3 regions of the Brevibacillus sp. JB24b genome follow, and region 1 is predicted to be linked to each of the others. Evidence: a T-box and tRNA genes for the amino acid it is inferred to sense, from the RefSeq annotation. Region 1 holds a T-box; the other regions hold tRNA genes.
What was found. A T-box is a leader RNA that pairs with one kind of tRNA and senses whether it is charged. The one in region 1 lies ahead of argS (arginine--tRNA ligase), so its partner is inferred to be a tRNA-Arg.
Positions count from the first base shown of each region.

Region 2: it encodes a tRNA-Arg, which carries the amino acid that the T-box ahead of argS (arginine--tRNA ligase) is inferred to sense. The anticodon was not compared.
Region 3: it encodes a tRNA-Arg, which carries the amino acid that the T-box ahead of argS (arginine--tRNA ligase) is inferred to sense. The anticodon was not compared.

Region 1 covers NZ_JBNVQV010000001.1:1,685,440-1,687,746, forward strand. Annotated here, with positions in the region: gene argS (arginine--tRNA ligase) at 1-1,169, opposite strand, end outside; T-box leader at 1,378-1,645, opposite strand; gene ACQV1I_RS08250 (YjcZ family sporulation protein) at 2,106-2,204, opposite strand; gene ACQV1I_RS08255 (YjcZ family sporulation protein) at 2,257-2,307, opposite strand, start outside.
Region 2 covers NZ_JBNVQV010000001.1:4,379,633-4,381,939, forward strand. Annotated here, with positions in the region: gene ACQV1I_RS20415 (sensor histidine kinase) at 1-375, shown strand, start outside; tRNA gene ACQV1I_RS20420 (tRNA-Gly) at 656-729, opposite strand; tRNA gene ACQV1I_RS20425 (tRNA-Leu) at 739-825, opposite strand; tRNA gene ACQV1I_RS20430 (tRNA-Pro) at 838-911, opposite strand; tRNA gene ACQV1I_RS20435 (tRNA-Arg) at 924-1,000, opposite strand; tRNA gene ACQV1I_RS20440 (tRNA-Gly) at 1,005-1,080, opposite strand; tRNA gene ACQV1I_RS20445 (tRNA-Lys) at 1,089-1,164, opposite strand; tRNA gene ACQV1I_RS20450 (tRNA-Tyr) at 1,170-1,254, opposite strand; tRNA gene ACQV1I_RS20455 (tRNA-Thr) at 1,265-1,340, opposite strand; tRNA gene ACQV1I_RS20460 (tRNA-Asp) at 1,380-1,456, opposite strand; tRNA gene ACQV1I_RS20465 (tRNA-Met) at 1,464-1,540, opposite strand; tRNA gene ACQV1I_RS20470 (tRNA-Val) at 1,558-1,633, opposite strand; tRNA gene ACQV1I_RS20475 (tRNA-Glu) at 1,641-1,717, opposite strand; tRNA gene ACQV1I_RS20480 (tRNA-Thr) at 1,729-1,804, opposite strand; tRNA gene ACQV1I_RS20485 (tRNA-Asn) at 1,806-1,880, opposite strand; rRNA gene ACQV1I_RS20490 (23S ribosomal RNA) at 1,939-2,307, opposite strand, start outside.
Region 3 covers NZ_JBNVQV010000001.1:221,923-224,229, reverse strand. Annotated here, with positions in the region: gene rocF (arginase) at 94-990, opposite strand; tRNA gene ACQV1I_RS01255 (tRNA-Gly) at 1,169-1,242, opposite strand; tRNA gene ACQV1I_RS01250 (tRNA-Pro) at 1,251-1,327, opposite strand; tRNA gene ACQV1I_RS01245 (tRNA-Arg) at 1,334-1,410, opposite strand; tRNA gene ACQV1I_RS01240 (tRNA-Gly) at 1,416-1,491, opposite strand; tRNA gene ACQV1I_RS01235 (tRNA-Lys) at 1,502-1,577, opposite strand; tRNA gene ACQV1I_RS01230 (tRNA-Gln) at 1,582-1,656, opposite strand; tRNA gene ACQV1I_RS01225 (tRNA-Tyr) at 1,664-1,748, opposite strand; tRNA gene ACQV1I_RS01220 (tRNA-Val) at 1,778-1,853, opposite strand; tRNA gene ACQV1I_RS01215 (tRNA-Glu) at 1,861-1,937, opposite strand; tRNA gene ACQV1I_RS01210 (tRNA-Asn) at 1,941-2,015, opposite strand; rRNA gene ACQV1I_RS01205 (23S ribosomal RNA) at 2,074-2,307, opposite strand, start outside.

The DNA of each region.
Region 1 (2,307 bases):
AATACTTCTTCTAACAGAACAACTTGCCCTTTACGAGTGGACATTTTTTTACCATCTTTTAACATCATGCCGAATGGAATATGATGCATGTTATTCGCCCAGTCATAACCCATTTTTAATAAGACCTTAAATAATTGTTGGAAATGCAGACGCTGTTCTCCACCAACTACATATAATGCTTTTCCGAAATCATAGTGCTCATGACGATAAAAAGCGGCAGCTAGGTCGCGCGTCGCGTATAAGGTAGCGCCATCGCGTTTTTTAATCAAGCAAGGAGGCATGTCGTACTCATCTAAGGATACAACCATTGCGCCATCCGATTCTGTTAATAATCCTTTTTCCTCCAACAAATCTACAACGCGATCCATTTGATTGTTGTAGAATGCTTCTCCATTGAAGGAGTCAAAGGAAACACCCATCAATTCATAGATTTTCTTAAATTCTTTTAGGGATTCATCGCGGAACCATTGCCATAATTGCTGGGCTTCCTCATCGCCATCTTCTAATTTTTTGAACCATTCGCGACCTTGGTCTTCAAGTGTTGGATCATTTTCTACTTGTTCATGGAAGTGAACATATAGCTTCAGCAATTCCTTAATAGGCTCGGCTTTTACTTTATCCTCGTCGCCCCATTTTTTATAGGCAACGATTAGTTTACCAAATTGTGTACCCCAATCTCCTAAGTGATTGATTCGAACTGGCTGATAACCATGCTTTTCCATGATGTTTGCAAGTGCATTTCCGATAACGGTTGAGCGTAAATGTCCCATTGAGAATGGTTTCGCAATGTTTGGAGAAGATAAGTCGATTGGTACCTTTTTACCAGCACCAACATCAGTAGTACCATAAGCAGAACCCTGCTCTAGAATGGTTTCAATACAAGTGGTAATAACACTGGTTTGATTATAAAACAGATTGATATATGCATTTGCCACTTGTACTTCTTGTAAGAAAGGCAAGGAAATCTTAGAAGCTAACTCTGTTGCGATCATTGGTGGTGCCTTTCGCAAAGCTTTCGCTAATTGGAAGCAAGGGAAGGCTAAATCACCCATCTGTGGGTTAGGAGGAGTTTCGAGTATGCCTAGGACACGTTCGCAGGAAAAATCCTCTACGCCCATGTCAGTTAGAGCAGTGGAGATTTGTTCGGCAACAAGCTGTTTGTAATTCATGTTTATTTCATCCTTTCTTTTAATCGATCGACACAAACTTTCAGGGAATATCTGATCATTCCGTGAAAAGTGGGATACAAATATAAATATAACCATAGGGTATACAAGCATAGATCGTTTTGATTAGAAGGAACATACGATGGTACAAAGTAACAACAGCAAAAAACCTCCCGTCTCTTTTGGATAGATACCATCACAAATCAATCCGTAAAGAGACGAGAGGTTATTTTTAGCATACTCCCGCGGTGCCACTCTTCTTGTTTTTTTCAATTAGACCAATCATTGATCTTAATTGGAAAAAAACCTGCTTGATAGCTGTAACGGGCAAACCCGGCGAACTCTATACATTGTCTATAGACAAGATTCAAGCCGCGTCTCCGAGGTGCGCTTCATCATGGCCGTTCTATCAGGCTTCCACCAATCCTGACTCGCTAGTAGCACGGAACCATCATTACTTTCCTCATCATCGAATACATGGTTATATAGCGTCTAGTATACCCAACAAAAGGCATTCTAGCAAGGTTTATCACTGTCTCTTTTTTTGCTGATCCCATTGTTTAAAAAAATAGGTGGTCAGAGCTTCTTTATCAGTGGCAGACTCAAACTGCTGTTTGTAATCTTTATGTGGGTCAATGAGGCTTGAAACACAGATGTATGTAAACATGCTTGATTATTTTCCATGTAAATCCCTCCATCTTTCCCCTTTATCCTAGCAGAGGGCAAGTATCTCTACAAGCGAGGAAATGTAAGGAAAAGAGAGCAAAGGGGCATGTGCCTGCCCCTTTTCCTCTAGGTATATTGGTGAAGTGTGCAAACCTGATTTGATTCTCTGGTGGCTTTGTTGTTGTATCTAATAAATTAGGATCATGTAGAGTTGCGTGTAGATAAAGAAGAGCATAACTGTATTCAGGTTTGTCGGTGAAATAACCTACTATATTAGCAGCAGCCGCAAGAAATGATGACCAGTAGGATGAACAGCACTAAAATGAAGCTGAAGTTATCACCGAAGAAATTTCCGCTATAGGATGTGCTCATGAAAGAATTCCTCCTTAATGGTTATATGTTTGAAGGTGTTGCTGCTCTGTTGCTAGTTATCGCAGCCGCAGCTTATGATTACCAGCAGAATGAACAACACTAG
Region 2 (2,307 bases), 2.7 Mb from region 1:
GAAAATGTTACACTAATTATGCGTATGGAGCCCTGTGATTTAAATTGCTACAAAGAAGGGCTATCTCAGGTACTCATTCATTTATTAAACAATGCTATTGATGCGGTTAGTTCAAACGTATACAAGCACGTACAGGTATCTACATATAAACATACAGACAGCCTTACTATCATGGTAGAGAATAATGGGGAAGAAATCCCTCAAGATCTTGTAGAGAAACTTTTTCAGCCTTTCTTTTCCACCAAAGACGATAATACTGGGATCGGATTATCTATCTGTAAAAACATTATTGAAAAACATAATGGTAGTATTTACTGTGAATCTAATAGTACAGTTACACGTTTTTTTATCCGCTTACCATATGATTTACAATAATAAAAAAGCCTTTCCCATTGCATCCAGACAGAATTCGTCAGCTCAATAGATACGTAACATTAATAATATACTTTATATTATGCATAATATTTCGATAAAAGCACATAATCTCAGCTCCTGTTTTTTACAGCTGAGATTATGTGCTCGTGAGGAATAAATAACTCGTAAATTCTTGGTATCATCTATAACCACCTTTCAAAATTTAGATAATATCCAATATATCAGAAAAGAGTGTCCTTAAAAGGACACTCTTTTCTGATAACCAGTTCGATTAATTCAATGGAGCGGGTGATGGGAATCGAACCCACGCGACCAGCTTGGAAGGCTGGAGTTCTACCATTGAACTACACCCGCAAATTATATTGGTGCCGAGGACCGGACTTGAACCGGTACGGGATTACTCCCGACAGATTTTAAGTCTGTTGCGTCTGCCTATTCCGCCACCCCGGCAAAACGAAAATGTCGGGAAGACAGGATTCGAACCTGCGACACCTTGGTCCCAAACCAAGTACTCTACCAAGCTGAGCTACTTCCCGATATATGTAATATGGCGTGCCCTGAGAGATTCGAACTCCCGACCTTTTGATTCGTAGTCAAACGCTCTATCCAGCTGAGCTAAGGGCACATAATGGAGCGGACGACGGGTCTCGAACCCGCGACCTTCGCCTTGGCAAGGCGACGCTCTACCAATTGAGCTACGTCCGCATAAAAAATGGTGAGCCATGAAGGACTCGAACCTTCGACCCTCTGATTAAAAGTCAGATGCTCTACCAACTGAGCTAATGGCTCATACATGGTGGGGAGAGACGGATTCGAACCGCCGAACCCGGAGGGAGCAGATTTACAGTCTGCCGTGTTTAGCCACTTCACTATCTCCCCATGTATAATGTGGTGCCGGCGATAGGACTTGAACCCACAACCCCCTGATTACAAGTCAGGTGCTCTACCAATTGAGCTACACCGGCGCAAATTATGTTATTTAAAACCGTCATCTTTTAAAAAGATGGCGGAGCTGACGGGACTCGAACCCGCGACCTCCGGTGTGACAGACCGGCGTGAACTCCAACTTCACCACAGCTCCAAGAATTTGGTTGCGGGGACAGGATTTGAACCTGCGACCTTCGGGTTATGAGCCCGACGAGCTACCGAGCTGCTCCACCCCGCGACAATATAAAAGTAAAATGGTGGAGGATGACGGGATCGAACCGCCGACCCTCTGCTTGTAAGGCAGATGCTCTCCCAGCTGAGCTAATCCTCCAGATAAATGGTGACCCGTAGGGGATTCGAACCCCTGTATGACAGCGTGAAAGGCTGCTGTGTTAAACCGCTTCACCAACGGGCCAATTATGGCTATGGTGCTCCCGACAGGAATCGAACCTGCGACCTCTTCCTTACCATGGAAGCGCTCTACCGACTGAGCTACAGGAGCATGGCTCCTCAGGACGGACTCGAACCGCCAGCCTACCGGTTAACAGCCGGTTGCTCCACCATTGAGCTACTGAGGAACAGTATGAATGAATTGTTCTTTCAAAACTAGATAATGAAAGTCAGCATAAAGGCAATGTGGATAAGTCCTCGACCGATTAGTATTCGTCAGCTCCATGCATTACTGCACTTCCACACCGAACCTATCAACCTCATCGTCTATGAGGGGTCTTACTAGCTTGCGCTATGGGAAGTCTCATCTTGAAGGGGGCTTCACGCTTAGATGCTTTCAGCGCTTATCCCGTCCGCACATAGCTACCCAGCTGTGCCACTGGCGTGACAACTGGTGCACCAGAGGTGCGTCCATCCCGGTCCTCTCGTACTAAGGACAGCTCTCCTCAAACTTCCTACGCCCGCGACAGATAGGGACCGAACTGTCTCACGACGTTCTGAACCCAGCTCGCGTACCGCTTTAATGGGCGAACAGCCCAACCCTTGGGACCTACT
Region 3 (2,307 bases), 1.5 Mb from region 1:
TAATCGGCTTACTTTAAGTATATAAGATATGGATCAAATAAACAAAAGACAGGAAAATGGAAGATTCATTTCCATTTATCCTGTCTTGAAATCTTACAATAGCTTATCTCCAAATACGGAACTCATTAAGGCAACCGCCACACCTGCTGTTGCATTCTGCTGATCAAGTATTGGATTCACTTCTACAAATTCAGCTGATGTTAAAATATCTGCCTCGGCCAGAATTTCCATGGCCAAATGTCCTTCTCGATAAGAGATACCTCCGATAACTGGAGTTCCTACTCCTGGAGCATATAATGGATCTAAACCATCTAAATCCAAGCTCAGATGAACTCCATCGGTTCCTTTTGTAACATATTCAATTGTTTCTTCCATTACACGTGTCATACCTAGGCGATCGATTTCATGCATGGTATATACTTTAATGCCAAGCTCTTTGATTAATTCACGTTCACCAGAATCCAAATCTCTAGCACCAATAATGACAACATGTTCTGGTTTTATCTTCGGACTATATCCTCCGAGTTTAACCAAGGCTTCATGTCCAATTCCTAGTGAAGCAGCAAGCGGCATGCCATGAATATTTCCAGAGGGGGATGTCAGACCTGTATTTATATCACCATGAGCATCAAACCAAATCACGCCAAGGTTCTTTTTCATCTGAGCAACTCCCGCAAGCGTTCCTAACGCTATACTGTGATCGCCTCCTAAAACTAAAGGAAAACGTTCATCTTCTATCTCCTTTGCCACCTTTGCTGCAAGTCTTTCATTTGCCTCTAAAACCTGATGTAGATACTTATGGTTGTCAGTCTCTTCGAAATTTTCAGGCCTAATAACAGGAATATCCCCTAAATCCTTCACTGAATATCCCAAACCCTCTAAACGCTTCACTACCCCAGCATATCTAATAGCGCTAGGTCCCATATCTACACCGCGACGATCACAACCTAAATCGAGAGGTACACCAATCATTGATATCTTTTTATTCATATGTGAGACTCCTTCCTTGGGGTAACAAAGTCTTCTACTTTCTATCTCTATATTGTAGACGGAGATGAGGCAATGACTCAACTCGACAAATTTTTGCATAGTTATGAATTTATTTTACAATTATTTGACAAACAAAAAAGCAACCCAGATCATCTGAGTTGCTTCTCTTGTAAACTTATGGAGCGGGTGATGGGAATCGAACCCACGCGACCAGCTTGGAAGGCTGGAGTTCTACCATTGAACTACACCCGCATAATGCATGGTCGGGAAGACAGGATTCGAACCTGCGACACCTTGGTCCCAAACCAAGTACTCTACCAAGCTGAGCTACTTCCCGACATTATGGCGTGCCCTGAGAGATTCGAACTCCCGACCTTTTGATTCGTAGTCAAACGCTCTATCCAGCTGAGCTAAGGGCACATCTATGGAGCGGACGACGGGTCTCGAACCCGCGACCTTCGCCTTGGCAAGGCGACGCTCTACCAATTGAGCTACGTCCGCAAAATAAAAATGGTGAGCCATGAAGGACTCGAACCTTCGACCCTCTGATTAAAAGTCAGATGCTCTACCAACTGAGCTAATGGCTCCCAATGGCTGGGGTACCAGGATTTGAACCTGGGAATGACGGAGTCAAAGTCCGTTGCCTTACCGCTTGGCTATACCCCAATAGGAATGGTGGGGAGAGACGGATTCGAACCGCCGAACCCGGAGGGAGCAGATTTACAGTCTGCCGTGTTTAGCCACTTCACTATCTCCCCAATATAATGTTGCATTTTAAATAAATAAATGGTGGAGGATGACGGGATCGAACCGCCGACCCTCTGCTTGTAAGGCAGATGCTCTCCCAGCTGAGCTAATCCTCCAGATAAATGGTGACCCGTAGGGGATTCGAACCCCTGTATGACAGCGTGAAAGGCTGCTGTGTTAAACCGCTTCACCAACGGGCCATATGGCTCCTCAGGACGGACTCGAACCGCCAGCCTACCGGTTAACAGCCGGTTGCTCCACCATTGAGCTACTGAGGAACAATATGAAAGAATTGTTCTTTCAAAACTAGATAATGAAAGTCAGCATAAAGGCAATGTGGATAAGTCCTCGACCGATTAGTATTCGTCAGCTCCATGCATTGCTGCACTTCCACACCGAACCTATCAACCTCATCGTCTATGAGGGGTCTTACTAGCTTGCGCTATGGGAAGTCTCATCTTGAAGGGGGCTTCACGCTTAGATGCTTTCAGCGCTTATCCCGTCCGCACATAGCTACCCAGCTGTGCCACTGGCGTGACAACTGGTGCACCAGAGGTGCGTCCATCCCGG